3 regions of the Bacteroides sp. RCH18 genome follow, and region 1 is predicted to be linked to each of the others. Evidence: riboswitches for the same ligand, from Rfam matches in the RefSeq annotation. Region 1 holds a riboswitch; each other region holds the start of a gene.
What was found. Region 1 has a riboswitch for cobalamin ahead of ACHLI0_RS08560 (YncE family protein). Riboswitches for the same ligand answer to the same signal wherever they lie in the genome.

Region 1 (10,637 bases):
CGGTAAAATAAAGATATTCGGAGTATCTTTGGGAGTCACTTTTGTTTTGTTTGCCGGCATCCTAATGGGACATTTCGGCTTCACAGCCGATACACACATCCTACATTTCATCCGAGAATTCGGATTGATCTTGTTCGTATTCTGTATCGGTCTTCAGGTGGGGCCATCGTTCTTCTCTTCTTTCAAAAAGGGGGGAATGACATTGAACCTGTTGGCTGTAGGCATCGTAGTGTTAAATATTGCTGTTGCATTGGGGCTTTATTACCTCTGGAACGGTCGTGTGGAACTGCCGATGATGGTAGGTATCCTCTACGGAGCTGTGACGAACACTCCGGGACTTGGTGCCGCCAATGAGGCCCTGAACCAGTTGAGCTACAACGGACCGCAGATTGCACTGGGTTATGCCTGTGCGTATCCGCTGGGTGTGGTAGGTATCATCGGTTCTATCATCGCTATCCGTTACATCTTCCGCGTCAATATGACCAAAGAGGAAGAGAGCCTGAAAACTCAGAGCGGAGACGCGCACCACAAGCCGCACATGATGAGCCTTGAGGTACGCAATGAGTCTATCAGCGGAAAAACACTGATTGAAATCAAAGAATTTCTGGGACGCAACTTTGTTTGCTCCCGTATTCGTCACGAAGGACACGTAAGTATTCCGAACCACGAAACGATATTCAATATGGGCGACCAATTGTTTATTGTCTGTTCGGAAGAAGATGCTCCCGCCATCACCGTATTTATCGGAAAAGAAGTCGAACTGGACTGGGAGAAGCAGGATCTTCCGATGGTTTCCCGCCGTATTCTGGTTACTAAACCGGAAATTAACGGAAAAACGCTCGGTTCCATGCACTTCCGTAGTATGTATGGTGTCAACGTGACCCGTGTCAACCGTTCCGGTATGGACCTGTTCGCTGATCCGAACCTGATATTGCAGGTAGGTGACCGCGTAATGGTAGTAGGTCAGCAAGATGCGGTAGAGCGTGTAGCTGGTGTTTTGGGTAACCAACTGAAACGTCTGGACACACCGAATATCGTTACTATCTTCGTAGGTATCTTCTTAGGTATTCTTTTAGGAAGTCTTCCGATTGCATTCCCCGGTATGCCGACTCCTTTGAAATTAGGTTTGGCCGGTGGTCCGTTGGTGGTAGCTATCCTGATCGGACGTTTCGGACACAAACTTCATTTGGTGACTTACACCACAATGAGTGCCAACCTGATGCTGCGCGAAATCGGTATTGTGCTATTCCTTGCCAGTGTAGGTATAGATGCGGGTGCCAACTTCGTACAAACAGTTGTAGAAGGCGACGGCTTACTGTATGTAGGCTGTGGTTTCCTGATCACTGTCATCCCGTTGCTTATCATCGGTGCAATTGCAAGACTATATTATAAGGTAAACTACTTCACTCTGATGGGATTGATAGCCGGTAGTAATACGGACCCTCCCGCACTGGCTTATGCCAATCAGGTGACATCCAGTGATGCTCCGGCAGTAGGATATTCTACAGTTTATCCGTTATCTATGTTCCTTCGTATCCTGACGGGACAGATGATATTACTGGCGATGATGTAAAGCGAACTTAATTAAATAAATAAAGCCGGCTAAATTCTTTCTGAATTAGGCCGGCTTTATTATTATCGGGATTTTGTTTTCTTCTTCAATTACATTCCAATCTGTAGCTTTTTAGCCACAAACTCTTCCACAAATCGCACCGTCTCCTCAATTCCCAAAGAAGAGGAATCAACACACAAATGATAAGTAGCCGCTGCTCCCCATGTTTTATAACTGTAGTAATTATAATACTCCGAACGTCTCTTATCCGCTTTTTCTATCATCTCTTCCGCAGCTTCCTCATCAATACGATGCATCTGACACAACCGTGCGATACGATCTTCTTTAGTAGCCGAGATAAAGACATTTGCACAACGGGGATGTTCCCGTAAAATATAGTCGGCACAACGCCCGACGAACACACAGGATTTTTCTGCCGCCAGACGACGGATGACATCACTCTGCACCTTAAATAAAGCATCATTGCTCAGACAGTTGGTACATGGCATTGCCCCTTCACTGATGAAAGGAAAACGCATACCGAACAGTCCGCCGATAATGCCTTGCGAGGCCTTTTCATCTGCTTTTTCGAAGAACTCCTTACATAAGCCGCTCTCTTCGGAAGCCAGGTTGATCAGTTCCTTATCATAAAAGTCGATTCCCAAACGGGCTGCCAACTTCTCTCCTATTTCTTTTCCGCCGCTACCTAACTGGCGACCGATATTGATAACATAATTACCGCTCATAGTACATTTTGTTTTATGGTTTGATAGCAAACATACGACTTTTTTCCAAAAGATGCACCATTATACAAAAGTTATATTTAAAAGAAACAATCGGAAAGCATCCTTTTTCATATATACTCTGCCAATAATACATCTACATGGCACGGGAGTCCGGCTGTCACCCGCCTATTTTTTCTTCTTGCCCCACTTGGGAGTTATACCGATAAAGAACTCGAAGTTAATTCCCGGCATCGGACGAGATAATACTGAAAGATACTCTTCGTCAAAGAGATTATTGACTGTCCCTTTTAAGGATAAATCCGCCCAACGGAGTGAGAATCCTTTTTCAAGGGTCACGTTGCTCATAAGATAGGGTGGAAGATGTCCCGTATAGGATACAGCATTACTCGTCATTGTATAACGTTCGCTATAGTAACACCATTTATAAAGAAGCCCCCAACTGCGATATGTCAGCCTGCCTGATAATGTAGCTGAATATTCGGGTATGTATGGCAACTGCTTCCCTACTGACTGGTCAGCCTTGCTCGTAGGCTCACCTTCATTAATAGAAGGAGTCCACGCAAATGTTCCATTTAATCCAAGCTTCCATGCTTTATCAATCGCAACTGCATAATCAGCCTGTACTTCCACGCCATAGGCGTGTACTTTTTTAAGATTAACGGGTGAATAAAATCCCTTCGACGTAGGTAGCCAAATAATCCAGTCGTTTATATGTTGATCAAACCAAGAAGCCGAGCCGGATAATGTATAAACATTATCCTTACCCACAGAAAACGACAGCCCCGTTTCATAAGTAAATCCACTTTCATTATTCAATGCCGGATTGCCACCCGGCAAAAAATAAAGGTCATTCAATGTCGGAAAACGATAATTACGGGTAATAGAAGCCTTTGCCATTATATTGCCTCTTTTAGAAAGAACATAATCTACAAAAAAGGCAGGAATAATCGGTGCCCATTTAGTCCCGAACATTTCTCCCCGCAGAACCAATGACATACCCAACCGATTGACCGGTTGCCATTTTAATGAGACATTGCCCGACAACTCAACACGCCCTTTATCAAAATAAACAATAGAATCATTCTTCCTTCCCTGACCATACTTATCGTTCTTATTATCATCTCTATTCAGATCTTTATCCAAACTATTCACCAAATGCTGATGAGCCGACACACCCGCTGTCAAAAGGAGTTTATCTGAGAAAAAATACTCTCCATCCAACTGCCCGTAGAAAGTATTGACTTTACTACGCGAACGCGTCATTGTAGCCATTATACCATTTCCCAAATCCCGCTTATAGTCGTATGCCAACCATGTATGCACATAACCTCCCCTTGCCGATACTTTCCAGTTTTCACGCGTATGATCCCATGATAAAACACTTCGCAGTGTATGTTCCCGTTGTCGGTTCTCGAAATCCATAAGATCACCCTGATCGGTCGTCAGTAATGCCAGTTCACGGTTAGAATCAGTATACCACGCATTCAGTCCGAAGCGATCACCTTTACCCGTATTGTAATATACCTCCTGTAAAACGTGCAGATCTTTGTATGCGCCACTACGATTACGTTCTATGGGATAATACTGTTCGATTATATTATATTCATCATCATAAATATTCTCTTTCTTATCATGATTACGATATTTATAATCATTGGGCGACGACTGATAGACCGCCCGCGTCGAGACCTGCCAATGTTTATCTCCATACTTCAATTGCAGAAACTCATCGAAGGTACTAAATGAACCGATACCTTGAACATATTGCATTCCGAAGCCTTCTTGATGAGCAGGCACTGTAGATAATTTTACCAATCCTCCCAAACCACCACCAGCCATATTCACCGACGAAGTGCCATGCAGCAAAGAAGCGTCATCTATAAAATAAGATGGAATCATCGAAAAGTCAGTCATCCCCAACATCGGATTGTTGATACGCATACCGTTCCATGTTACCTGTGTATGTGAAGCGGACGTTCCCCGAAATGATACAGTAGAAAGCGTGGCACGTCCGTAGCTTTTTACAAAAATAGAAGAATTGAAAGTGAGTATATCCGCCATTGACAAGGCTATATTTTCCTTAAGCACAAGTGAATCAAATTTGGTCTGTTGCACACCTATATCTTTCATCGGGCGCTTTCCCAAAATTTCCACTTCACGAATGACAACTCCCTTTTCCGCCCAATTCTTATTGTCGTTGTGTTGTTGTCCACTCATTATGGATGGAAGTAATAAAAGAACTCCTACAAACTGCACTAATAATATATTTCTTCTCATATTCTTCTCTACCGATTACTTCCAACAAAATGCTCCAGGAATAATTCCAACATAAAACTCATCCACAAGTTCCCCATCCTCCGTATAGCGATAAATCATCCCCTGCTGTTGATAATCAATGGCGTCAGCCACATAGACATCTCCGTTTTTCGGACTAACCGCCAGACCATAATATTTCGTATCACGGTACTTGAGAAAAGGACGTACGGGAACACGTTCTTCATCGACAGACATACGCCAGATATCTTTGTTAATCCAGTAAAGCTCATCACCCGCACCATTAAGCTGTACTTCCGAAGGAGCATCTCCCAACTGAAACTTAAATTGTTTCTCTATTTTAAATGTCTCGGCATCAATGCGATAAAGCGACGGCTCCTCATATCCGTATGGACTTCCTTTATACCCTCCATCAGTAATCGTCCACATCTTGAAGTTCTTATCCATCACTAGAGAAGTAGGTTGTATACCTACAGTAAGCTGATCTACCACCTTGTCCGTTGTAGTATCTATCTTTAATATACGATTCTGATAAGACCAGCAATTCACATACACATACTTGCCATACTGCACCATTTGCTCTGTCGAGCCTGTTTCCATCGTCATATCCGGACATTCGATATATCCGGTTATCTGATAAGTTTTGGGATTGACAATAAAAATACGATAGTCCCATATTTGTGTAATATAGGCTTTCTCATCCGAAACAAAATGAATATAGCGTGGAGAAGTAAGTCCCGTTATGCGTCCCACCTCTTTAAATGTATTGGTGCTAATAGCGAAGACTACGTGAGAATTATTCACTACCACCCATCCAATAGTGTCCCGGACAATCATTGATTGTGCTACATCACCCAGCTTCATCGCATTAGCCCGGTAAAAGATCTCATTCTCCACCTTTTTCGTTTCCGGATCATAATAAGATAAGGTAGCATTACCGTATTGAAAATTCCCCTCATTCATAATGAAAAGTCCATCTCCTGTAGCCCTGAAAGGCTCCATCTTGCCATAATCCCATTTCATACAACCGACAAAAGCCGTCAGACAGAAGACAATAAATAAAACAGAAAGTAAAATTCGTTTCATAATTAAAAGTGAGAAAAGGTTATTAACTAACTTGTCGCATCACTCTTCAGACATCTGCCGGCAAATCAAGATTTGCGACAAATATCAAACATAGCATTTGTACCGACCGGTTGAATGAGGAATCAATTGAATATAGGAATGAACTATACCAGTTGATTTCTACCCGAAAACCCGCGGGTATAAATCTGCAGCGTCAAGGCAGGTCTTCTGACTCGTCCCCATTTATCACGCCTTCCCAGTGATGTCACCAGTGGCAAAGAATGTGATAAACTCATCTCCCGAAAGAGAGGACTTACAGCAGCAGGTACTGTCCCGGATTTACACCGGATTCCCTTTTCATCGTTTTGGAAGGTTAGACAACTCCAAATACGAACCTTGCAGGTGCAAAGATACTATAATTATACTTCACGCCTCACTTCTCCCCTGTCTTTTTTTAACAGGAACAAATCTGATGAACAGAATCTTTTAAAATGACGTCACTATGAACATGTATATATGATAAATATAGGATAGATAGTCTTTATAGTGAATTACGAATATTTAAATTCCAAGGATTCTCAATTGTCTCAATCGTTTTTTTATTAATAAGAGAAGCCATCGTGCGTCCCATCAATTTGAAATCAGTAGAAAGAGTAGTAATCCCTCCTGCCAGCACTTCTTTCAAAGGGGTATCATTATAAGATATAATACCGAAATCTTTTCCCGGAACTAACTGCTGACGGTCAGCCTGCTTCAACAAATTGACCAAGTCTCTATCATTAACAACCATAAACACCTCCTGCTTTACAATCTCCCTTCCCTGAATTTCGCCAATGCACTCATGCGTAAAGCCATGCTCTTTACAAAAAGCCCGTAATCCGTCATAACGTTCAAAAGGTTCTTTCGAATCTTTCTGAACCATTACAATATGCTTGTACTTTCGCAAGTTGGACAGACCATACACTAATGCTTCATAAGTATCTTTTTCAAAGTTCTGGAATACAGACGAATATTTCCCTTTCAATTCCGAGTGATAATGATCGAGTAGAAATACGTTTCCGGATAAACTCTCCAGTAAAGGACCAATATCGGCAAATTTGCCGGACATTATAATATAGGTAGTATATTTATGGTTTGCATTATTCACCAAAGTCTCAAACACCTTCCGATTATAGTTATGAAAATAAAGATCAACAGTAGCTGAATTGCCTACTGTCTCCATAAAAGAATTATAAATATCTTCTTTAAATTCATTGAACTCATTGAAAAGCAGAAATATATTGTGTTTGAACGGAACACGCGTACTTACGATATAATACCCGACTCCAGGATTCGATTTAATGATACCTCTCGATTTCAATTCTCGTATTCCGGAAAAAACAGTATCACGAGACAAGCCGTACATTTCTCTAAATTCATTAAGAGAAGGTATCCAGGCACCTTTCTTTAATCGTCCTTCATTAATCCCGTCGATCACATAATCAACTACCAACTTATATTTTGATTTATTGCTTTTCATCGTTCGTTATTTTTGCGCAAAGATACAAATATCACAGCCATACTGGTACGGAGTGGTATGTGTTTTACAACATACAGACCAGTTCGTACTAGTCAAAAAGAATATTCTATCTTTGCGGCAGATTCATCCTCATATAAATTAGAAAGTTAAACATAAAGTTAGAAACATGAAAAGTACAAATCTACTTAAATCCTTGGCAGTGATAGCAACACTATCCGGAACTCCACATAGCGCGGTACAAGGACAGACTGGGAAAGTACAATTTGCGGACATTGAAAACGTAAAAGTGAACGACGCATTCTGGAGCCCCAAATTTAAAACATGGAATGAAGTAACCATCAATGATGTACTAAACAAATTCGAGGGTAAACACACCAACACCCCGGAACAGCACAATGCTTTCTGTAATTTTGATAAAGTGGCCAAAGGTGAACGTGGCACACAGGGACACTTCGGAGAGCCGTGGTTCGACGGACTTATCTATGAATCGATTCGGGGTATTGCAGATTATCTGGTCATGTATCCGGATAAAGCACTGGAAACACGTATTGACAGATATATCGACCGTATCGAAGCAGCACAAATGACAGAACCAACCGGATACTTAGAGACTTATACACTTCTGAAAGAACCGGAACACCGTTGGGGAGACAATGGTGGTTTCCTCCGGTGGCAACACGACGTGTATAATGCCGGCATGATGATTGAAGCCGCTGTGCATTACTACAAAGCAACCGGAAAAACCAAACTGTTGGAAGTCGCCACCCGCTATACAAATTACATGGCAGACTATATGGGACCAGCACCCAAGAAAAATATCGTTCCCTCTCACTCCGGCCCGGAAGAAGCCATTATCAAACTATACTGGCTATTCAAAGAACAACCGGAACTTAAAAAACAATTATCAGTGTCCGTAAATGAAGACGCTTACTGGAAGTTAGCTACTTTCTGGATTGAAAACAGAGGGCATCATTGTGGCTATCCTTTATGGTTGACTTGGGGCAATGGCAAATCCGAAAAATGGATCAGAGATGCCCAATATAATGCTCCTGAGCATGGCGAGCATAGTCGTCCGACATGGGGAGATTATGCTCAAGACTCAATTCCGGTATTTGAGCAACAAACCATTGAAGGACATGCCGTACGCGCCACACTATTAGCAACTGGTATCACTACTGCCGCTTTGGAAAATCATTCACCTAAATACATAGAAACAGCCAAACGCCTTTGGGACAATATGACCGGTAGACGTATGTTCATCACAGGAGGAGTCGGCGCTATCCACGAAGACGAAAAATTCGGTCCAGACTTTTTCCTTCCTCCGGGTGCCTATCTGGAAACTTGTGCTGCCATTGGCGCCGGATTCTTTAGCCAAAGAATGAACGAGCTAACCGGTAAAGGAATGTATATGGACGAACTGGAACGCGTTTTATACAACAGCTTGCTTACCGCAGTTTCACTCAAAGGAGATAATTATACCTATCAGAATCCCTTAAACGCGGAGAAACACAATCGTTGGGAATGGCATGGTTGCCCTTGCTGTCCTCCAATGTTCTTGAAAATCACATCTGCTCTTCCGGGATTCATCTATGCATCAGACAAAAAAGGAGTTTATATTAACCTGTTCATAGGCAGTGAAACAGAAATCAAGCTTTCTTCCAAAAACAGCGTACAATTAAAACAAGAAACATCCTACCCTTGGAAAGGCAAAGTCAATATTTCCGTAAATCCACAGAAAACAGACAAATTTCCGATTAAAGTACGTATCCCGGGATGGGCACAAGGCATTGAGAATCCATACGAGCTTTATCAATCAAACTTAAAAGGAGCGCCCCAACTGTTCGTCAATGGGAAATCTGTTCCAATTAAAATCGTTGACGGTTATGCCGAAATCAATAGAAAGTGGCAGAAAGGAGACCTAATCGAGCTTGAACTACCTATACAACCCCGCATCATCACCGCACACACTAACACAAAAGACTTGAGCAACACAGTTTGTATAGCTTCCGGTCCTATCATCTACTGTTTTGAAGACGTAGATAATCCGGATTTCAAAGATTTCCGATTAAACACAAATGCTCCATTGGAAATCATTTATCAAAAGGACTTACTGAATGGAGTGAATATAATCAAAAGTAACGGAAAAACGACTGCTATTGCTATTCCTTACTACTCGATAACTAATCGTAAAAGAGATAGCAGTCATAAAGTATGGGTACCTAAACTCTAAATTAAGTTGTGAAGTTGTAAAGCAAACAATACCGGCACAGCCAACGTGAACGCCGTAGTATTCGTCAAATAACTTTCCGCATCAATACTGAAAAGTTAGATTCAATCCATTCACCTCCCAGCGAAACTTTCTCGTAAGGGAGGTGAATTTTCTTCTTTTTTACTACTTTTGTCCTCAGATAAAAACATCCGTATGAAATTTAAATCCATTATTTCAACTATCACGCTATTATGCCTCCTTTCTTTGGCAAGCTGCGTATACAATAAAACAACTTCTTTGGAAGCATTCAAGCAAGACGTATACACGCCCGAATATGCTACCGGATTCAAGATACTGGGCGCAAAGAATGCACAAAGCACCTTGATACAAGTATCCAACCCGTGGCAAGGAGCCAAGGATGTAACAATGTCCTACTTCATCTCCCGCAATGGTGAGCTCCCCCCCGCAGGATTTACCGGACCGACCATCCCTGCCGGAGCCCAACGCATCGTATGTATGTCTTCCTCCTACATCGCCATGCTCGACGCACTGGGACAGATGAACCGCATCGTCGCCGTATCCGGCATCAATTACATAGCCAATCCCTACATCCTCGCTCACAAAGATTCTATCAAGGACATGGGTCCTGAAATAAACTACGAACTGTTACTGGGATTAAAGCCGGACGTCGTACTGCTATATGGCATCGGTGATGCCCAGACAGCCGTGACAGACAAGCTGAAAGAACTCGCTATCCCTTATATGTATGTAGGAGAATATCTGGAAGAGTCACCGCTTGGCAAAGCCGAATGGCTGGTTGCCCTCTCCGAACTGACAGACAGCCGTGACAAAGGCATCGAAGTATTCAGTGAAATCCCCAAACGCTATCAGGCACTGAAAGACCTTACCGCATCCGTAGAGCATCACCCTACCGTGATGTTCAACACCCCGTGGAACGACAGCTGGGTGATGCCTTCCACCCAGAGCTATATGGCACAACTGGTCACTGACGCAGGAGCCGACTATATATATAAGGAGAACACCTCCAACAGCTCCGCCCCCATCGGCCTGGAAACTGCCTACGGACTGATACAAAAAGCAGACTACTGGATCAATGTAGGCACGGCATCCACATTGGACGAACTGAAAAACATGAATCCCAAGTTTGCCGATGCCAAATCCGTCCATGATAAAACAGTTTATAACAACAACTTGCGGATAACCGCCACAGGAGGCAATGATTACTGGGAATCGGCAGTCGTACGTCCGGAC
Region 2 (10,637 bases), 120 kb from region 1:
TCGATAATAAGTGGAGAACTGAAAGTGGAGAATTGAGAGTGTTCATCTTAAAATAAAAATTAAAGTTTCGCATGTGCTGTATCCCGCGTGGATTCCCCTCCTTCCGAGAAGGAGGGGTGCCCAAAGGGCGGGGTGGTAGGTAGAGAAAAGGTATATTCCTTATTTAAAAAGGTAGACTCATTGTTTTTCCTACCACCTCCCCCTACGGGGACTCCTCCTTCCAGAAGGAGGAGAATCCATGCGGAAACAACTTACGAAACTTCAGTAAAAAATAAATGAGTGTCTTTCAACTTCTACAAGTGCTTCACACGATCCTTTTCTTCCGCCCGTTTGGCAGAGTTCCAGGAGCTGAGGTCACCTGTCAGGTATCCGGTGATACGACGCATACGTAAGATGTTTTCGCTCTGGCATACCGGACATTTATCGAAGATAACTCCTTTGTATCCACAGTTGTGGCAGGTATCCACCGGGTGATTGATGGAGCCGTAGCCGATGCCCTCGTCGTGCATGACCTTCACGATTTTCGCGATGGCACGTACATTCTTCTGAGCTTCCCCGTCCAGTTCCACATACGTAATGTGTCCACCGCGGGTGATAGCGTGGAAAGGAGCTTCGCGCCTGATCTTTTCGGTGATGCTGATCGGTTCCTTCACATCCACATGGAAGGAATTGACGTAGTAGTCGCGGTCTGTCACTCCGGGGATTTTGCCGTATTTCCGGCGGTCTATCTTGGTGAAACGTCCCGAAAGTCCTTCGGCAGGCGTGGCAAGTACGGAATAATTCAGGTTATATTTCTCTTTATATTCGTCTACCACTTTGTTCATTTCCATTACAGCTTCGTACAACGTGTCCCATGCCTTCTGACTGTGTCCGTGACCTTCTCCGTAAAGTGCCACCATTGCATTGTGTCCGCCGATAAAGCCGATGCCCAGCGTACCGCTGCGTAACGCATCGCCCACTTGCTCGTTCGGATTCAGTGCGCCGCCGCCTTTCCATACGTCATTTCCCATCATGAAGGGGAACTGGCGTGCCAGTGCGGTGCGTTGATACTGGTAGCGCTCGTACAGCTGATCGGCTACAAGAGTCGCCATATTGTGTACCGATTCTATGAAAATTTCTTTCGCTTTCTGTTCGATGGCATCCTTGTTGCGTTCGCCTTCAATCAGATTTTCCGCCTTGATGCGTGCCTCGATGGCGAGACGCGGCATGTTCAGCGTGGTGAATGAAAGATTTCCGCGTCCCAAAGATGATTTTTCTCCTGCCACATTCTCAAATACACGGGTGCGGCATCCCATCGTAGCCAACTCGTAGATATATCGTTTCGGATCGTCCGCTTTCCATTTCTCGTTCTTGTTGAAAGGCGTGTCCAGGAACATGAAGTTCGGGAAAAGCGCTTTCGATGTAGTCTGACAAGCTCTTAGCAGCAGATCGAAGTTCGGAGCTTCGTAAGTTCCCCGCATGGCGTCTTCGATGTTTTCCGCACCCATCGCTTTCTCGAAGTCCTTTTCGGAGTAAGAAACTCCGTCCTTTACTTTGAATATCTGGATCGGGAATACGGGGACTTCGCCACGTGTTCCGAGTCCTTCGATGGTGGCTTTCAGCAGTTCCTCGATCACGAGGCGGCCTTCGGCGGAAGTATCCGTTCCGTAGTTGATGGAGCTGAATACCACTTGGTTACCTCCACGGGAATGCATGGTGTTCAGGTTGTGGATAAATCCTTCCATTGCCTGATGCGTATCCTTCTTTGTCTGCTGGTACGCTTTCTCTGCGATGCGTGTCAGGTGTTCCTTGTCAATAATGATTTGCAGGGCTATCAGGGCGATGCGCAATGTCTCGCGTTCTGCTTCGGTCGATTTGATAGAAGGCAGATGTTCCTTGATTAAGGTACGGATTGCTTTCTCGTCCGCCTGTGTTCCGTTTTCCATCGCCACGTAGAAATTGATGAACGAAGCCAGATGTTTGCGGAAAGACTTTGCCACCCCTTTTGCCATGAAGAAGTCGAAGGCGGGGATTGCCTGTCCGCCGTGCTGCTCGTTCTGGTTGGTCTGGAAGATGATGGTGGCAAGCGTAGCATAACTTTGGATGCTTTGCGGCGTGCGGATGCTGCCGTTCTTGGTGCGGAAGCCACGTTCAAAGAGATCGTCCATGTCATATTGGATGCAGGTGGTCGTCTTTGTAGGGTAATAATCGAGGTCGTGAATATGGATATCGCCCAACTGGTGCGCTTCGGCAAAACGTTTCGGCAACAGATATTTATAGGTGTAGTCTTTGGTGACTTCCGATGCGAATGTCATCATTTGTCCGGCAGGCGTGTGGCTGCTCATGTTGGCGTTGCTCAGGTTCACGTCGTTCTTGTCGATGGCGACGATGCCGTCCATTACGTGCTTCATCTGGGTTTTCTTGTCCCGCTCCGTGTTCCGCCATTCGCGGTAGATGATGTACTTCTTGGCCACTTCGGGGCGTACCTTCATCAATGCCTTTTCTACTAAATCCTGAATTTCCTCCACGGTGATCGTGGGGGTAGTGAACTGACTGATTACACTCATCGTGACGTCAGCAATCAGTTGCTGCTCGTCCTGAATCCCTGTCGCACTGAATGCTTTACCGATCGCATTCTTGATCTTACTGATAGAGAAATCTTCTCTTTTACCATCCCGTTTGATGATACAAATTTCCGCGTAGTTCATAACTTTAACTCCCGAAAGTGATTAATAATATGTTTATTTGACTCCGGCAGGTCTTCTGACTTATCCCTCCCCCGCAGCGCCTTCCCACATCTGCCGATGCAGTGACATAGTGTGCGGATTCACAGAGAATTACAGCAGCGGGTACTGTCGCCGATTTGCACAGCGTTCCCTCATTGACTAAACCTCTTTTTAGTTCCGAAACCGGATACAAAGATAAAGGATATTGTGATAGCTTGGATAGGATTTAACATTAAATTTTGGGGAAACTTTTCTTTCTGCCTGATACAGAAAGTTTTCCGTTTTGGAAAACTTTTAAGTTTTGTTTTTAGAAAAAGTTTCAGCTTTCTTCTCTTTTAGAGTGTTCGGACGATCTGCTTTTTACTCTCTTCTCTTCTTTGTTTTTTGATAAATCAGTGATGCATAGCGCTCAAAATAGGAATCGAGAGTTTGCATACGTTCGGCGTTATTCATTTCTTTCCATGTCGGAAATGACTGGCAAAGAATCTCTACTGCGAGACTGTCTTGCTGGTCTTTCAGCGGGATGATTCCTTCTGAATTTTGAATGCATATATTTCCTTTTTCATCTGTTCCGCAATAAGGATGATGATCCCAAAGAGAAACGTCACGCCATACTTGTATCCCCTTTTTTTTGTGTTGGAAGATTCTATATTCTATGGGTAGTACTGTAAGAGAATCTACACAAGTATAAAAGGTCAGCATTACCATTTTCTTGTTTGGATTGAACATACATAAATTCAGAGGACGCGTTTTGATGCTCATCTTTTGATAATCGTGTTGCATGATCGCAATGCTATCCGGCAATTTCTGTTGGTAGCGCTCAATGAGTTCTTTGATTTGCGGACGCAGTTTGCGGGGAATGTAATAGCTGTTGTGTCCGAAATTGTTTTCATCAATGAACGTATATTGTTTACTGCTGATGTAGTATCCGCTTCTTTCGTCTTTATCGTTTTTTATGTCTATGAAGATACCTTTTTGGGTAAAATTGGGATAAGAGGATCTGTGAAGTGGCTTGGTTCCTTTAAATACCCAATTCAGCTTTTCCATATCTTCTTTTTGTAATGGGGTACTTTTCTGGTCAGCGAGTCTTTCTGAGGTCAGAAACATATACGAGAAAGCAGAATAAACGTTTGCGGCGTCCTGCTCATCAATTGTCGGTACATTTTTGATGATACCTTGTGCTTTTGTCTCCTGCGAAGTTATTAAGCATCCGACCCACAAACAGATTGATAATAGAAGTTTTCTCATAAATATTTTATAGCAACGGTTTTTGTTGTTACGTCAGTTAAGCGTGTAAATTTATGAAATAAATCTGAATGTGCGGTCTTTTTTATTTTATATTATCTGGCTACAACTACCTCAATGTCGTAATTGATGAAAAGTCCGCTTTCAATAACGCCCGTGATTGTTTTCAGCTGTTCTTCCAGCAAAGCGTCAATATAATGGAAACGGGTGTCGAGGATAAAGTTTCCGTTTTCTGTCAAAATAGGACCGTCTTTTCCGTGGGCGGGACGTAGTGATATTTCGGAGGCCCTCAGTCGGTACAGTTCTTTTTCGACGTATGACAGTGCATGCGGGAACACCTCTATCGGTATGGGGAATTTGCTTCCCAAGGTATTGACAAGTTTGCTGGGATCGACGATAATGAAGGTTTTTCCGCTGCTTCTGATCAGCAGCTTTTCTTGGAACATGGCTCCGCCACGTCCTTTTATCAGGTTGTGGTCGGGGTCTACCTCATCCGCTCCGTCGAATGTCCAGTCGGGGCGTTTGTCCCAAAGGGTGGTCTGTGGGATGCCCAGTTGTATGCAAGTCATGGAGATTTCCTGGGAGGCGGGAATCACTTCCAGATGCAGGTATTCTTCATGAATCCGCTTTGCCAGCTCAAACAAAGTGAGGTAGACAGTGGAACCGGAGCCGGCTCCTATCACGTCGCCTGCTTTGGCTGTGGTGGCGATCTCACGTGCCACACGTTCTTTCGCTTCTCTGTTGATAATTTCATTCGACCATTGGAGGTCTTTGATCAGGTGATTTTCCCAGTTCATGGTTCTTGCAGTTTTAGAGTCTCTGTCTATATAACGAATGAAAGGGAGTGTTTGGTTCAACAAAAACGGAAGAATTAAAAAATAGATGGATGATTGCTTGGAATATAATATTTAATATCTATATTTGTAACCTAAAGGTTTCTTTTTGGAACCTATGGGTGAAATATAAAGATAAGAATATGGACTAAATTCTATGATTATGGAAAATATTACGATTGAGAAAATGGAGATTAAAAGGTTTAATGCTCTTTTAGTGCGGACGATTGTCGGTATGTTGTTTATGGGAGTATTAATGTGGGAGACATTTTGTCTTGATACTGGCAGAAAGGGATTTTTGGGAGAGACATGGTATATATTTGCATTTGCAGTTTTGCTGTATGTCGTTGTAGCGATAAGAGCTTCTGATATTTTAGAGAGAATAAAGAAAGATAAGAAATTAATGGGAGCATTAGATAGTGAAATATATTCGGACTATAATTCTAAGGCTTTGACAGCGGGCTTTTATGCGGCTATGCAAATGGGATTATTAGTTTATTGCTTTGGAGATTTTTTTAATCTCTCGGTACGTATGGGTGCTCTGGTTATAGTGGTGGTAGCTATGCTTTTCTCAGAAATAAGAAGATTGCTCCTGTATAACCCTTATAAAGATGGAAAATAAAGAACTACTCAATAAAATAAAGGTTTACAGGGCGATGAAGAATATCAGCCAGGAAGAACTGGCTGTAGCCATTGGTGTGACCCGAAAGACGATCAATACGGTAGAGACCGGAAAGTTTATTCCCTCTACCATTCTTGCGCTGAGGATAGCACGTTATTTCGGGGTTCCGGTGGAAGAAATTTTTGTGTTGAATGATGAAGCATCGTATTGAAATGATGAACTCTGCCTGACGATTTTCTTTTACTTACAATATCAGCCAGATCGCTATGATATGCCCTATGCTTCCTCCCAGACAGAACAGATGGAACGTAGCGTGCATATATGGTTTGCGCAGCGAATAGAACACTGCCCCGATGATATACGAAGCTCCCCCGCCTATCAGCCACCAAAAAGCCGGACCGGCTCCCATCTCTGCTAGATGATCCATCAAAGGCTTCATAGCTACGAGAATGCAGGCTCCCATAGCTATATAACAAATGGTTTCCAGGTTACTGTGTTCTTTCAGTTTCTTGAAACTCAGTATAAAACCGACAATAGCCGACAGCCAGACAAAAGAGAAAATTCCCCATCCCCAACCGCCTGCGTGCCTCATGACGAGCAGTGTAAACGGGGTGTACGTCCCCGCAATGTGCAGATAGATCGCTCCGTGATCGAATTTGCGAAGCAATTCCTTCAGCTTACCCGGACGGCTGCCGTGATACCAGGTGGAGCTGACATAAGAAGACAGCATGCCAAACAGATAGACGGATACACAAGCTACCGCCCACTTCGGTTCGACACCCGCCGCCGCTTTCGCGAGCAGGACATATCCGGCTATGACTCCAAGCAGTATACCTGCCCCGTGACTGAGCGTGTTCGCCCATTCTTCGACGTTATTGTATCTTTTATTTTCCAATGTTTCCTTTCGGCTTTGGTTAGCGCCGCAAAGGTACACTTTTATTTTTTCTTGAAAGCCAGAGTGATTTTCTTTTTAATAGGTTGGGTTTTCTTTCTAAACCAGTTTTCCTTCGATGAAGGTGGAGCTGATTCGCGTTCAGCTTTGATTGATTTTATCAAAAACTCTTTCATCTGATTGGCTGGTGGGTATATCCATACAAATTCAGAGTCTCTATAACTTTTGTCAGCTTCCGAAAGAAAACTCCAATCTTCCGTGTCAAAGTTATAAAACCCAAGATTGGTTTCTCCATGTTCGTCACAAGTCAGTACTATGACTGAAAACTCTTCTTCCTCATGTCTGGGAAGTTCTGTCTTTTTGTATATCTTCATATTCTCTTTAATATAATTATGTTATTAAATTGTTTTGCTACTTGTTTTCGGAAATCGAGGAATGACGCAAGTTGGCTGACGCTTTCTTTCAGTGTCGGATTGCGTTCGTTGGAGTAATAAGGTATCTGGATGTCGGCATACGCCGTTGCGGAGGTGTCCGGTGCGTAAGCGGTCATGGTGAGCTCTTCCTTGGAGGTTTTTTCATACTTCAGATTCGGTTTGATCGTGTTACCGGACTGCTGTGAAAAGGTAGTCGATAGCAAGCATAACAGAAATGTTGAGAATATGAATAGTCTTTTCATATTGAGTGTGTTTTGTCTTCTCCGACAAAGATAAAAAAAATAGAGAAAGGTGTGTCTCCTTTCTCTATTTTTATTTCAGTTATGTGGATAAAAGATTATACCAGGTGTCCGATCCACTCTTCACGGTCGCCCGGAAGGAGGTCGATGACGGGAACTTCTACCATGGTGTAGCATCCCGGTTGCTGCTTCATGGAAGCGCGTGCCACGCACACAAGTACCTGTGCGGTCAGTGCCGGATTGTTGATGCGCATATTGAACTCGAACAGCTGATTTTGCGTTTTACCGGAAACTCCCTTGCGAGTCAGATTTACACCGTGTCCCATATCGAGCAGTGCGTCTACGCTGGGCACAAGTTTTACATGGGTCTCGTCGTTCACGAAGTAAGGGTCTGCCTTGATGGCTGCGGCTACTTCTTCAAACTTGTATCCGTCTTTCAGTTCGATGTATACCATGCGGCGGTGGATTCCCGTTCCGGTAGGGATCGTCATGGAGAGGGCGGCTTTCACTCCGTCGATCGCTTTCACGGCTACGGTGTGCCCCATACTCATGCCGGGACCGAAGTTGGTGTAAGTGATGCCTTTCGGAGCGATTGCTTCGAGCATGGTGCGTACGATCGAGTCGCTTCCCGGGTCCCATCCTGCGGAGATGATGGATACGGCTTTGTGCTCTTTGGCGGTGGCATCCAGCGTGCGGCGTAGGTCAACGATGCCTGTGTGGATGTCGAAGCTGTCTACTGTGTTGATTCCCATTGCCAAATATTCTTTCGCGTATTTCTCAACGCTGCGGGTCGGCGTGCAGAGGATGGCCACTTCCACTCCTTCCAGCTCTTTGATATCTTTGACTACTGCATAGTTTGCCAACTCTTCCGGCTTGTTCTCTGCTCCTGCACGACGAACTACTCCGGCTATTTCGAAATCAGGCGCTGCCTGTAGCGCTTCAAGTACATAGTGTCCGATATTGCCGTAACCGACAATGGCTGCTCTTACTTTTTTCATTCTTTTATTGGTTTTATATGAACATTTTTCTTTAATTCTGCCACAAAAGTAAACAAATTACTAGGAAGTTTTGTTTACTGCCTGCATTATTTTTAATTTTTTCACCTCTGACTGCGAGGCGGAAATGTTGCGAAAGTCTTTTCATCTGTGGTGAATTTGTCTTATCTTTGCAAGGTATATGATAGAATATGTAAAAGGCGAACTTGCCGAACTTAGTCCGGCAACCGCAGTAATCGACTGTAACGGGGTAGGCTATGCCGCCAACATATCCCTGAATACTTATTCGGCTATTCAGGGAAAGAAAAACTGTAAGTTATATATCTATGAAGCTATTCGGGAGGACGCGTATGTGCTCTATGGATTTGCCGACAAGCAGGAGCGGGAGATTTTCCTGCTGCTCATTTCCGTGTCGGGTATCGGAGGCAATACGGCGCGTATGATTCTCTCCGCCCTTTCGCCTGCCGAACTGGTGAATGTGATCAGCACCGAAAATGCGAACTTGCTGAAAACGGTGAAGGGGATCGGACTGAAAACAGCGCAGCGTGTCATTGTCGACCTGAAAGACAAGATAAAGACGATGGGAGCCACCGTGGCAGGAGGAAGCGCTTCTGCCGGAATGCTGCTGCAATCTGCCAGCGTGGAAGTGCAGGAGGAAGCGGTAGCCGCTCTGACTATGCTTGGCTTTGCCGCCGCCCCTTCGCAGAAAGTGGTGCTGGCTATCCTGAAGGAAGAACCGGATGCTCCGGTGGAGAAAGTAATAAAACTGGCTTTGAAAAGACTGTAGAATAGGTAATAAGTAATAGGTAATAGGGCGTGGAGAAACTAAAACAAGCAACAGAATAATAATGAAACAAGGGAAAATTTATATGAAAGCATGGCTGGATCTTCATGGCCGTGCAAAGGTGTTGGCGACGGATCACTGGTATCTTGAATTTGCCAATCTTTTATTGCCTGTCATCAGCGAATCTTATTTATATAAGTCGGAGACGCAGGAAAGCCAGAATCAGGTGACTCTGATGCTGACTCTTTATCTGGAAGACTGTGTGACGGACGGAGGTAACTGGCGCCAGTTTATCCGTTGGCATAAAAGAAATTACGGACGTTACCTGCCGTTTTATGAATTGTCGGAAGGTTATCTCATCGACGAGATCAATAAAGAGGATATCGCTTTTTTGCTGTGGGGAATTAACTCACCGGTAGGCGATGACTTTGACGGTGTGGAGAATCCCTTGGATGCGGACTTGCTGGAGTTTGCCGATGTGATTTATGCGCAGCTGGAGGATGTTTTCGAGAAAGCGCCTATCAGTGACGGACTTGCCGGAGACTGGCTGATGGAATCGGAGTTGATGGAGAAGCAGCGGACTGCTTTGCCTGTTGCCTCGCCGGGCGATCAGTTGCCCGTGAATGTGGAGCGCTTCCTGAAAGCGAGTGGTGGCGAGCCGTTGATGTTCTTCGATTCGTATGAGGCTTTGAAACTGTTCTTTGTGCAGGCCCTGCAATGGGAGGACGAAGAAGATGCTCTGTTGCCCGACTTGAAGGAGTTTTCGGATTTCGTGATGTATGCTAATCCGAAAGGTTTGCTGATAGGTCCGGATGTAGCCCGTTACTTTGCCGACAAACGGAATCCGCTGTATAATGCGGAAATAGCTGAGGAAGAAGCGTACGAACTTTTCTGCGAGGAAGGGCTGTGCCCGTTCGATCTGCTGAAGTACGGCATGGAACATGACCTGCTGCCGGAAGCGCAATTCCCTTTCGAGAACGGAAAAGAGCTGCTGCACGAAAACTGGGACTTTATTGCCCGCTGGTTTTTGGGTGAGTATTACGAAGGAGAATGATGCTTTGTTAAGTTATGCCAATCAAAAAAAGTAACAATCCGTTTGCCGGAAAGGCGAAGCCCGCTGCCGGAAAAAAGAAAGGGACGGGGAAACGGATAGGTAAGTCAAAGGTGGAAAAGGCTAATAATCAGTTGAATAGGAGAGTGAAATAAGCCTTTGGAGACTGCGCCCTTTCTACCTGTCAGGCTACGCCGTTTTATGTAGGCAGGCTACGCCGTTTTAGGATGCTGGTTTACGCCGTTTCTCCAAAGTAAAAGGGTGCGAGCAAGAAAACAATGCTGCGTCTCTTTAAAGTTGGAATGAAATATCATTACTATTTGTGCCTAATGATAAGTGGAGAACAGTCTCTTGAATTGAAATAAAAATCGGTAAGCGATGAAAAAATAAATGTGCTATCTTTGATAAACACAAATATCCATCGCTTACCGATTTTTATTTTTCCTTCTCCGATAACAGCTTTTTTCCTTTTTCCGGAAAGCCATTACTCTTCGAAAGATCTCTTATTCTTCGGCAGCTTCTTCCAGTGCTTTCCGTTCTTTTTTCTTATTGATAAATCCGATTTTCAGATTGGCGTCTTCCTGTTCTTTTTTGATTTGCTGTATGGCAGAAAGGATTTTCGACAGTTCGTAAACGCCTGCTACTGCCTGGCGGTCGGTCGGACTCATCGTCGTTGTGTATCTACGGTCGCCGATAAATTCCACGCGGATATTCTTGTCCTTGTTGAGGTTCAGAAATTCGATCACGTTACCGTCTTCTCCCAGTTTGTAATCGGCTTTTTCTATTTTCTCGTTCATATCCGATGTTTCGTAGCTGTCCTTCGAAGTCGGAGTTTCG
Region 3 (10,637 bases), 170 kb from region 1:
CTGCCTATATCCAGCAAAATGACTACTGGATTAACTTCGACGAAGAATTGCCGGACCCGGAACATATCGGTGCTTTTATCAAGCAGATATTCAGAAGGCAAATTATGGAATTAAGGAAAAGCTATACGCTGAAACGCCTTTACCGCTGGGAGTTGACGACGAATAACAAATTCGTCAGAGAACTGCGCGAGATACGGGAAGAGAAAGGTATCCGACTGGTAGAAGCAGTGAGCCGGCTCTCCAGACATCCGCAAAAAGAGACGGCCGCCGTAGCTTCCATTGTAACGGCAGCCATCAGTTATCTGGTATTACTTGAAGAGAACTGTCCGGTCTACAACGGACTCAGAATACAGGAAGAAAACGGTTGGGAACAACTGGAAACAGGAATTAATCTATTGGTAGACCTTTGGCTACAGAAATAAACAAAATCAAATGAACAAGATGACAATGATGGGAGTATGGCTGATCGCCTTATTTAGTACCGGATGCAATCAGGATTTGGTAGAGTACAACAGCAACGACCTCAAAATCTCCATCGAAAAGGGAGAAGAATGGCTGCACAAATTTCCTCTATTTCTGGGGATCAACAAAAAGAATCCGCCGCAAATCGCTATCTGGACGGAAGACATGAAGGGACATTATCTATCCACTGTGTATGTGACACATAAAATCGCTACTCAATCCTGGCAGTTCTCCGGCGGCAACCGGAGAAAAGAGGCACTGCCCCACTGGTGTTATCAGAGAGGGATAGAATCGGAGGACGGCTTATATCTTCCGACAAAGAAGTCTCCACTGGTCGATGGAATCACCGGAGCGACTCCGCAGGGAAGCTTCCAAGTGAAAATGGTCCCTACGGGAAAACAGAAGCAGTTCGTCGTCAAAGTAGAAATCAATCATTCGACAGATTTCAATGAAGCATTCCCTAAATCCGCCAAAGAAGGGGACGCCAACTACACCGGCGGAAAAGAAGGAAGTGGCCAGCCGGCTCTGGTCTATGCCGCAGAAGTTGACCTGACGTCCGGCAAGAAAGAATTTACAGCCAAACTAATCGGACACAGCAGCCCCGATGGCAGCAACGGAGAGATCGTAACCGATACCTCTTCACTTACCACAGCGCTGCATATCGTCAAGAGTATAACCATTCATATCCAATAAGCAAAGTAAATAAAAGGCTGCAACTATGAGCAGGTTATTACTATAAGCATCCGTTCTCTCTTTAACGAGAAAAAATTCTCACGCCTTTGAGAAAAAATTCTCATTGCAGTGAGAACTTTTTCTCAATGCGATGAGAAACTTTTCTCATAATGGTGAGATTTTTTTCTCATCGCCATGAGAATGATTGAGAATATAGTAATCCGTATCATACTGTATAATAATCATATACGTATTTTGCGTCTTACGGTTTACAGCCATAATTGATTGGTTATAAAGAAGCTTATTCCTAAAAAAAGTGTTTTTTCGCCTATTTTGTTGAAACATCACCGCCATGGAAAGCGAAAATACCCTAAAATCAATACTCAATGCTTGCATATATATCTATTAACATTCATCCTCATATCTTTATGAAACACTTCATCTTCACTCTGACTCTGCTATTCCTTATTGTCGTACATGCTGACGGGCAGACAGACAGCAAACATTTCTCCTATACGACCTATATCGGCACGGGACTTTCTATGGGCCAACCATCTCAAACGCCCTTCAACTGGCAGATCATAGCACACTATCACATCGGGCAACGATTGACCATCGGCGCAGGAAGCGGACTGTCCATCTATGAAAAAGCTCTTATTCCGCTGTATGCCAATGCACAGTTCTTCATGACGCGACCAAAGAAACTTACTCCCTATCTGGAATGCAACATCGGCGGCTCATTGGCGGCTGCCAAAGAAACCAATGGCGGATTCTATCTTTCACCATCTGTAGGAGCACAGGTAAAGCTCACTCAAAAACTAAAAATGAATATTGCCTTAGGCTATGAAATACAGCAACTGGAAAGGCTGAAACAGCGGACCGATGAATATTTCCATACTGAATTCAAGGAAGAACTGTCTCACCACTCCATCACCCTAAAAGTGGGATTAACTTACTAAAAGAAGGAATTATTGCCAATTAATCAGTAGGATTGTCCAACAAATACTAACTTTACAACGTTTTACATATTAAAGAATAAACGGTATGATTGTAAGAACACTACTGGATACAGACCTCTATAAGTTTACCACCTCGTACGCTTATATCAAATTATTCCCTTACGCAATGGGTACTTTCAGTTTCAACGACAGAAACGAAACTGAATATACCGAAGAGTTTCTGGAAGCGCTCAAAAGCGAATTCAACAAACTCAGCCGGTTGAGACTTACGGAAGAGGAACTGGAATACATGACACGCAATTGCCGGTTTCTTCCGAGAGTCTATTGGGAATGGCTGTCTTCTTTCCGTTTTGATCCGGACAAGATCGATATTCATCTGGACACAACGGGGCGGCTGCATATTGAAGTCAGCGATTTTCTTTATAAAGTCACACTGTATGAAGTACCGCTGCTCGCCATCGTATCCGAAATCAAAAACAAGTTTTTCGGCAACGTACCCGATATGAGCGAGATACTCTGCAAATTGTCGGAGAAAGTGGAATTGTCCAATCAGCACCAACTCCGCTTCTCAGAGTTCGGCACGCGGAGAAGATTCTCAATCGACGTACAGGAGACGGTGATCAAACGGCTGAATGATACGGCCAAATACTGTACCGGAACTTCCAATTGCTATTTTGCCATGAAGTACGGCATGAAAATGATGGGAACTCATCCGCATGAGTGGTTCATGTTTCATGGGGCACAGTTCGGATATAAGCACGCCAACTATATGGCGCTCGAAAACTGGGTGAATGTATACGACGGAGATTTGGGCATTGCGCTGTCCGACACTTATACTTCAGGAATATTCCTGAGCAATCTCAGCCGCAAGCAGGCCAAGCTATTCGACGGAGTGCGCTGCGATTCCGGCAATGAGTTTGATTTTATCGATAAGCTGGTAGCCCGCTATAAAGAACTGGGCATTGATGCCACTACCAAAACAATCGTATTTAGCAACGCTCTCGACTTCACGAAAGCACTGGAAATTCAGGAATACTGCAAGGGCAAGATTCGCTGTTCCTTCGGAATCGGCACCAATCTTACGAATGATACAGGATTTACCCCTTCCAACATTGTCATGAAACTCACGCAATGCAAAATGAATGTCAATCAGGAATGGAGAAAATGCATCAAACTATCGGATGACGAAGGAAAGCATACAGGCAGTCCGGAGGAAGTACAGGCTTGCCTATACGAACTGAGGCTGGCGAAATAAAGACCGCTCTGAACAGAAAGCCGGGGTACGGGCATAAAAAAAGGAGCAACGCCTTGCTCCAACCTTTGTTAACCTTAAATCTAATACTATGAAAAACACAGTGCAAAGATACGTACTTCTGTGTTATTAGCAAATTATCCAAATAAAAAAGTATGTTTTATAACACGATTTAAAACTTTCATAGAAAAACATCCCTTTTTATTAATACTTTTTCAAGATTTAAACTCCTTGACTGCTCTTCCCAATCTTTCCAGCGTCAGTTCGCCGGATTGTCTCCAGAGCTGTTCACCTTTTCTGAAAAGAATGAATGTAGGAGTGGATTCAATAGTATAAAAATTAGCGAGATCACTTTCCTCGTCTACGTCTACCTGTACTACCTCGACTATCCCTTCCATCTCTTTCTTGAACTCTTTAATCAAAGGCTGCATACGCTGGCAGTGAGGACACCACGTTGCATAAAATTCTGCCATTACCCAGTCATCACCCGCCAGTTTCTCTCTGTTTCTCGTATCACGAGCTATTTTCTTTTCTTTCATATCGATTCTCCTTTTAATTAATTAGTGGGAGTCTTAACAATACAAAAAGAGGAAGGTTTAACACATAAACATTAATACACAGAGATTTAGTTCTATTGGAAAAGTAAAGGAGAGGAAATCTGCCGGAGCATTCATTGCACAAAACTGAAACTTTCGTGCAAAAACAGAACACAGTATTCAATATTTATTTATCTTTGCCCCCCGAAATGGTTCGGAGTCCGTGTCCAACGGACAACGATTAAAAGGGAATCGGGTGTAAATCCCGTACAGTCCCGCTGCTGTGAAGCTCTATACAATGTCTTATTAATGAACTAATTTATCGCCACTGATGTTATTTTGGGAAGGCACTATAAGACAAGAGTCAGTCAGAAGACCTGCCACTTCGCGTAAAGCGTTCTTCTGCCTCGTGGGTTAGGAGAAAGAACATCATTTGTTAAGCCCCAAATCAAGAAAATACTGTGTTTCTGTCGGATGGACTATGTCTGTGAAGATGGGAAGGCATTAAATAAGTATGTACTTAATTGAGTAAAGTATGATAAAAAAAATCTTAGTAGCCAATCGCGGTGAAATTGCCATAAGGGTGATGCGCTCCTGCCGGGAGATGGAGATAACGAGTATCGCTATTTTCTCCGAAGCAGACCGGACCGCAAAGCACGTGCTCTATGCCGACGAAGCTTATTGCGTAGGACCGGCAGCATCCAAAGAGAGTTATCTGAATATAGAAAAAATCATCGAAGTGGCAAAGGAATGCCATGCAGACGCTATTCATCCGGGATATGGTTTCCTGTCCGAAAACGCGACTTTCGCCCGACGCTGTCAAGAAGAAAATATTATTTTTATCGGACCGGACCCCGAAACGATGGAGGCAATGGGCGACAAGATATCCGCCCGTATTAAAATGATCGAGGCAGGAGTCCCTGTCGTTCCCGGCACACAGGAGAATCTGAAAAGTGTGGAAGAAGCCGTAGAACTCTGCAACAAGATCGGTTATCCGGTGATGCTGAAAGCATCTATGGGCGGCGGCGGAAAAGGTATGCGCCTTATCCACAGTGCGGAAGAGGTGGAAGAGGCTTATACGACTGCCAAAAGCGAGTCACTTTCTTCGTTTGGCGACGATACCGTTTATCTGGAGAAGTTCGTGGAAGAACCTCATCACATTGAATTTCAGATTCTGGGCGACAAACACGGAAACGTGATTCACCTGTGCGAACGCGAATGTTCCGTACAACGCCGCAACCAGAAGATTGTGGAAGAGACGCCATCGGTTTTCGTGACGCCCGAACTGCGTAAAGATATGGGTGAAAAGGCGGTAGCCGCCGCCAAAGCGGTCAACTATATCGGTGCAGGCACGATTGAGTTCTTGGTTGATAAGCATCGCAATTATTACTTCCTCGAAATGAACACCCGTCTGCAAGTAGAACATCCGATTACGGAAGAAGTGGTCGGAGTGGACTTGGTGAAAGAGCAGATCAAAGTTGCCGACGGCCAAGTGCTCCAGTTGAAACAGAAAGATATCCAACAACGCGGCCATGCCATCGAATGCCGTATTTGTGCCGAAGACACGGAAATGAACTTCATGCCGAGCCCGGGAATCATCAAGCAGATTACAGAACCGAACGGAATCGGTGTTCGTATCGACAGTTACGTGTACGAAGGATACGAAATCCCGATCTATTATGACCCGATGATCGGCAAACTGATCGTATGGGCTACCAACCGCGAATATGCCATCGAACGGATGCGCCGCGTACTCCATGAGTATAAACTGACAGGGGTAAAGAACAACATCAGCTACCTGCGTGCCATCATGGACACTCCGGACTTTGTGGAAGGCCATTACGACACAGGTTTTATCACCAAGAACGGCGAGCATCTGCAACAATGCATCATGCGCACCAGCGAACGTGCCGAAAACATTGCCATGATTGCTGCCTACATGGATTATCTGATGAATCTTGAAGAAAACAGAGGTGACGCAACGGACAACCGTCCCATCAGCAAATGGAAAGAATTCGGTTTGCACAAAGGTGTACTTCGTATCTAAACTAAAAACAGCATTCAATTATGGAAATTCATATAGGAGACCGCGTAGCGGAAATAGAGCTCGTCAGCAAGGAAGACAATAAAGTGGTACTTACCATTGACGGAAAACCGTTTGAAGCAGATGTTGTGATGGCCGAAAATGGCACCTGCAATATTCTGATGGACGGTCGCAGCGCAAACGCACAACTGATTCGCCGCGAAAACGGTAAAAGCTATAAGGTAAATACGCATTATAGCAGTTTCAATGTTGAAATCGTGGACAGCCAGGCAAAGTATCTGCGTATGCGCAAGAAAGGCGAAGACGAACAGAACGACCGCATCACTTCCCCAATGCCGGGAAAGGTGGTGAAAATCCCTGTTACGGCAGGGCAGGAAATGAAAACGGGAGATACCGTCATCGTCATCGAAGCCATGAAAATGCAGAGCAACTACAAAGTGACTTCAGATTGCCGCATCAAGGAAATTCTGGTTCAGGAAGGCGACAACATCACCGGTGACCAGACATTAATAACATTAGAGCCGATTGTATAATACTAAAAACGGATTGCATCATGGAAGAAATAAATAAAGCATACGCCACGTTCCAGGAACGTGACCGCATCGCTTCCCTCGGTGGGGGCGTGGAAAAGATTGAAAAGCAACACGAAAGCGGAAAGATGACTGCCCGCGAACGCATCGAAATGCTGCTCGACAAAGGTACTTTTGTTGAACTGGACAAGTTGATGGTTCACCGCTGCACCAACTATGGCATGGACAAAAACAAGATTCCGGGAGACGGCATCGTATCCGGTTATGGAAAGATTGACGGGCGCCAGGTATTTGTTTATGCCTACGACTTTACAGTCTACGGAGGTTCACTGTCCGCTTCGAATGCGAAAAAGATTGTGAAAGTGCAGCAACTGGCATTGAAGAACGGTGCTCCGATAATTGCGCTGAATGATTCCGGTGGCGCACGTATTCAGGAAGGAATTGAAAGCCTTTCCGGCTATGCGGATATTTTCTATCAGAACACAATGGCAAGCGGAGTGATTCCTCAGATTTCGGCTATTCTTGGTCCGTGTGCCGGAGGCGCCTGCTACTCTCCTGCCCTCACCGACTTCATCTTTATGGTGAAAGAAAAGAGTCACATGTTTGTGACAGGTCCGGATGTGGTAAAGACTGTGATTCACGAAGAGGTAAGCAAAGAAGAACTGGGCGGTGCCATGACACACAGCAGCAAAAGCGGTGTCACTCACTTTATGTGCAATACCGAAGAAGAACTGTTGATGAGCATTCGCGAACTGCTTTCCTTCTTGCCTCAGAATAATATGGACGAAACGAAAAAGCAGAACTGTACTGACGAGACCAACCGTGAAGATGCCGTACTCGACACCATCGTCCCCGCAGACCCGAATGTACCATACGACATGAAGGATATCATCGAACGGGTAGTAGATAACGGCTATTTCTTCGAAGTAATGACTAACTTCGCAAAGAATATCATCATCGGTTTTGCACGTCTGGCAGGCCGTTCGGTTGGTATTGTCGCCAATCAGCCGGCCTACCTTGCCGGTGTTCTCGACATTGACGCCAGCGACAAGGCAAGCCGTTTCATCCGTTTCTGCGACTGTTTCAACATTCCGTTGATTACTTTCGAAGATGTGCCGGGATTTCTTCCCGGATATACGCAGGAGAACAACGGTATCATCCGCCACGGTGCTAAAATCGTTTATGCATTTGCCGAAGCTACTGTCCCCAAACTGACAGTCATTACCCGCAAGGCATACGGCGGCGCGTATATTGTGATGAACTCCAAACAGACAGGTGCAGATGTGAACTTCGCTTATCCGAGTGCGGAAATCGCAGTCATGGGTGCGGAAGGTGCGGTAAACATCCTGTTCCGCAAAGCGGATGCAGAGACAAAAGGTAAAGAACTGGAAGCCTACAAGGAAAAGTTTGCCACTCCCTACCAGGCTGCCGAACTGGGATTCATCGATGAAATCATCTATCCGAGACAAACCCGCAAACGTCTGATCCAGGCACTGGAAATGACAGAGAACAAGATGCAGACGAATCCGCCTAAAAAACATGGAAATATGCCTTTATAAGTTATAGGCGATTACCTATAATAAAAGAGACTGTTTCAGTACAGGTGCCCCCACCTGTTTCTGAAACAGTTTCTTTTTTCATATAAAAAGCAGAAACGCTTTCACGCAAAATAGATAAAACTTTATACCTTTGCAGTATTACATTATGAAAAACCAGAAAATATGATTAACCTGAAATGTACATTTGCCGTCACGGCCGGATTGTGCTCATCTTTGGCCTATGCACAAAAACAACCGCACATTATCTTAATTATGACCGATCAGCAACGTGGCGACGCCATGGGATGCATGGGTAATGAATCTGTTATCTCCCCCCATCTGGACGCTTTGGCAAGCGAAGGAACGTTGTTTATGAACGGATATTCTTCGTGTCCCAGCAGTACCCCTGCCCGTGCCGGACTGTTGACCGGACAGTCTCCCTGGCATCATGGCTTGTTAGGATACGGTAAAGTTGCCCCCAAGTACAACCACGAAATGCCTCAGATGCTGAAAGATGCCGGATATTATACCTTCGGTATCGGAAAAATGCACTGGCATCCGCAACGAATCAAACACGGTTTCGAAGGAACGCTGCTGGATGAAAGCGGACGCCGGGAAGATCCGAATTTCATCAGTGACTATCGCTTATGGTTTCAAATACAGGCACCGGGAAAGAACCCGGATGAAACCGGAATCGGATGGAACGATCACGGAGCAGCTACCTATAAACTGAAAGAAAGTCTGCACCCTACTTATTGGACCGGTGAAATGGCTTGTCAGATGATACAGAATTATGATAACGGCAATCAGCCCTTATTCTTGAAAGTTTCCTTTGCCCGTCCCCACAGCCCGTACGACCCGCCTCAACGCTTTCTCGACATGTATAAGGATGCGCAGGTTCCCGATCCCGTCATTGGTGACTGGTGTGGGAAATACGCTAAAGAACTGGACCCCGAAAAAGCAGCCAAAGATGCTCCCTACGGCAACTTCGGAAATGAATATGCACGTCACTCCAAACGCTATTATTATGCCAACATCACTTTCATAGACGAACAGATAGGGCGTGTCCTCCAGACCTTAAAAGACAAGGGAATGTATGATAATTCCCTTATCATTTTCGTTTCCGATCATGGAGATATGATGGGAGATCACTACCACTGGCGAAAGACTTACCCGTATGAAGGATCTACGCACATACCTTATATTATTAAATGGCCAGCCAAAGCGCAAGTCGTTCCCGGCAAGGTGGATAATCCCGTAGAACTCCGTGACCTGCTACCAACTTTCCTCGAAATAGCGGGAACCTCCGTTCCCACCGACATAGACGGACGCTCTCTGCTATCTCTGGCTAAAGGTACAGAAACGGAATGGCGCAAATACATTGATCTGGAACATGCCACTTGCTACAGTGATGACAACTATTGGTGTGCCTTGACCGACGGAAAGATTAAATATATCTGGTACTTCTATACAGGTGAAGAGCAATTGTTTGACCTTGCCAAAGATCCCAAAGAACTGCATAATGCTGTGAACGACAAGAAATATAAAAAGCTGCTGACAGGAATGCGTGCAGAAATGATCCGCCACCTCAGTGAACGGGGAGAGGAATTTGTGAAAGACGGTCAATTGGTTGTCCGCAAAAAAACGATGCTTTACGGTCCTAACTATCCGAAAGAAAAGCAATAAATATAGCCTGCCCGGATGAAACGCATCACTTTCGCCACAAATTGTATCTATCATACAGATAAAATGGGAAGTTCTCAGTGACTGACACTTTATTTATCCGTCTAAGATTGTACAATTTGCGGTGAAAGTGATAATAAGTATTTTGCAAGAAGACGTTTTTCCCTTACATCAGATAAGGAGTGAGATACTTCACAAGGAAATATCCGCCGACTACCAGCCACACATAAAGTAAAAGAGCCAATACGAAAGGTTTGGCTCCGGCCTTTCTGAATTTATCGATGCTTGTTTCTGTTCCGAGTGCCGTCATAGCCATTGTCAGCAAAAAGGTATCCAGTGTGTTAATACCTGCCACCAACTGCGCAGGAAGCAAATCAAAAGAATTGAAAGCGATGACACCCATAAAACCTATTGCAAACCAGGGCACTGCAATCTTCTGAAACTTCTGCCCTTTCTGCACTTGTCTTTTCCTCGCTCTCGCCACCAGATAGGTAGTAATCAGAAGCACAGGAACCAACATCATCACACGAATCATTTTCACTATGATGGCAGAATCCGAAATACCGTTTCCCATCGCATCTCCGGCACCTACTACATGGGCAACCTCATGCAGGGTAGCCCCCGTATAAATTCCCATCTGATCGGGAGTCAGTGCACAAAATCCGTTCCGGTACAAGAAAGGATACAGAAACATGGAAATAGTACCGAAAATCACGACAGTAGACACGGATACAGCCGTTTTATATGGCTTTGCCTTGATGGTCGATTCAGCCCCCAGAATGGCGGCGGCTCCACAAATTCCACTTCCGATGGAAGTAAGTAATGCGATTCCACGGTCCATCTTCAGCAATTTACCCAAATAGATACCGCCACAAATAGTCACAGCCACAATAATCACATCGATCAGCATAGCCGGCAACCCGATAGCCATGACATCTTGAAAAGTCAATCTGAAGCCATA

Region 2: it holds a riboswitch for cobalamin, as region 1 does, so the genes downstream of both, ACHLI0_RS08050 (anaerobic ribonucleoside triphosphate reductase) here and ACHLI0_RS08560 (YncE family protein) in region 1, are expected to answer to the same signal.
Region 3: it holds a riboswitch for cobalamin, as region 1 does, so the genes downstream of both, accC (acetyl-CoA carboxylase biotin carboxylase subunit) here and ACHLI0_RS08560 (YncE family protein) in region 1, are expected to answer to the same signal.

What each region holds. Positions count from the first base shown of each region.
Region 1 covers NZ_JBIPTC010000001.1:2,129,171-2,139,807, forward strand. Annotated here, with positions in the region: gene ACHLI0_RS08545 (putative transporter) at 1-1,573, shown strand, start outside; gene ACHLI0_RS08550 (cytidylate kinase-like family protein) at 1,663-2,298, opposite strand; gene ACHLI0_RS08555 (TonB-dependent receptor) at 2,464-4,515, opposite strand; gene ACHLI0_RS08560 (YncE family protein) at 4,591-5,658, opposite strand; cobalamin riboswitch at 5,839-6,051, opposite strand; gene ACHLI0_RS08565 (GntR family transcriptional regulator) at 6,179-7,156, opposite strand; gene ACHLI0_RS08570 (glycoside hydrolase family 127 protein) at 7,323-9,386, shown strand; gene ACHLI0_RS08575 (ABC transporter substrate-binding protein) at 9,579-10,637, shown strand, end outside.
Region 2 covers NZ_JBIPTC010000001.1:2,004,776-2,015,412, reverse strand. Annotated here, with positions in the region: gene nrdG (anaerobic ribonucleoside-triphosphate reductase activating protein) at 1-46, opposite strand, end outside; gene ACHLI0_RS08050 (anaerobic ribonucleoside triphosphate reductase) at 294-2,687, opposite strand; cobalamin riboswitch at 2,716-2,902, opposite strand; gene ACHLI0_RS08045 (hypothetical protein) at 3,066-3,953, opposite strand; gene rpiA (ribose 5-phosphate isomerase A) at 4,046-4,747, opposite strand; gene ACHLI0_RS08035 (hypothetical protein) at 4,947-5,405, shown strand; gene ACHLI0_RS08030 (helix-turn-helix transcriptional regulator) at 5,395-5,616, shown strand; gene trhA (PAQR family membrane homeostasis protein TrhA) at 5,650-6,300, opposite strand; gene ACHLI0_RS08020 (hypothetical protein) at 6,342-6,671, opposite strand; gene ACHLI0_RS08015 (hypothetical protein) at 6,668-6,973, opposite strand; gene ACHLI0_RS08010 (diaminopimelate dehydrogenase) at 7,069-7,968, opposite strand; gene ruvA (Holliday junction branch migration protein RuvA) at 8,147-8,752, shown strand; gene ACHLI0_RS08000 (DUF3843 family protein) at 8,814-9,803, shown strand; gene ACHLI0_RS07995 (hypothetical protein) at 9,818-9,955, shown strand; gene ACHLI0_RS07990 (outer membrane protein assembly factor BamD) at 10,304-10,637, opposite strand, start outside.
Region 3 covers NZ_JBIPTC010000001.1:1,962,258-1,972,894, forward strand. Annotated here, with positions in the region: gene ACHLI0_RS07840 (TetR/AcrR family transcriptional regulator) at 1-422, shown strand, start outside; gene ACHLI0_RS07845 (hypothetical protein) at 433-1,155, shown strand; gene ACHLI0_RS07850 (hypothetical protein) at 1,563-2,093, shown strand; gene pncB (nicotinate phosphoribosyltransferase) at 2,179-3,348, shown strand; gene ACHLI0_RS07860 (thioredoxin family protein) at 3,561-3,884, opposite strand; cobalamin riboswitch at 4,075-4,280, shown strand; gene accC (acetyl-CoA carboxylase biotin carboxylase subunit) at 4,417-5,928, shown strand; gene ACHLI0_RS07870 (acyl-CoA carboxylase biotin carboxyl carrier protein subunit) at 5,949-6,458, shown strand; gene ACHLI0_RS07875 (acyl-CoA carboxylase subunit beta) at 6,479-8,014, shown strand; gene ACHLI0_RS07880 (arylsulfatase) at 8,177-9,679, shown strand; gene ACHLI0_RS07885 (YeiH family protein) at 9,843-10,637, opposite strand, start outside.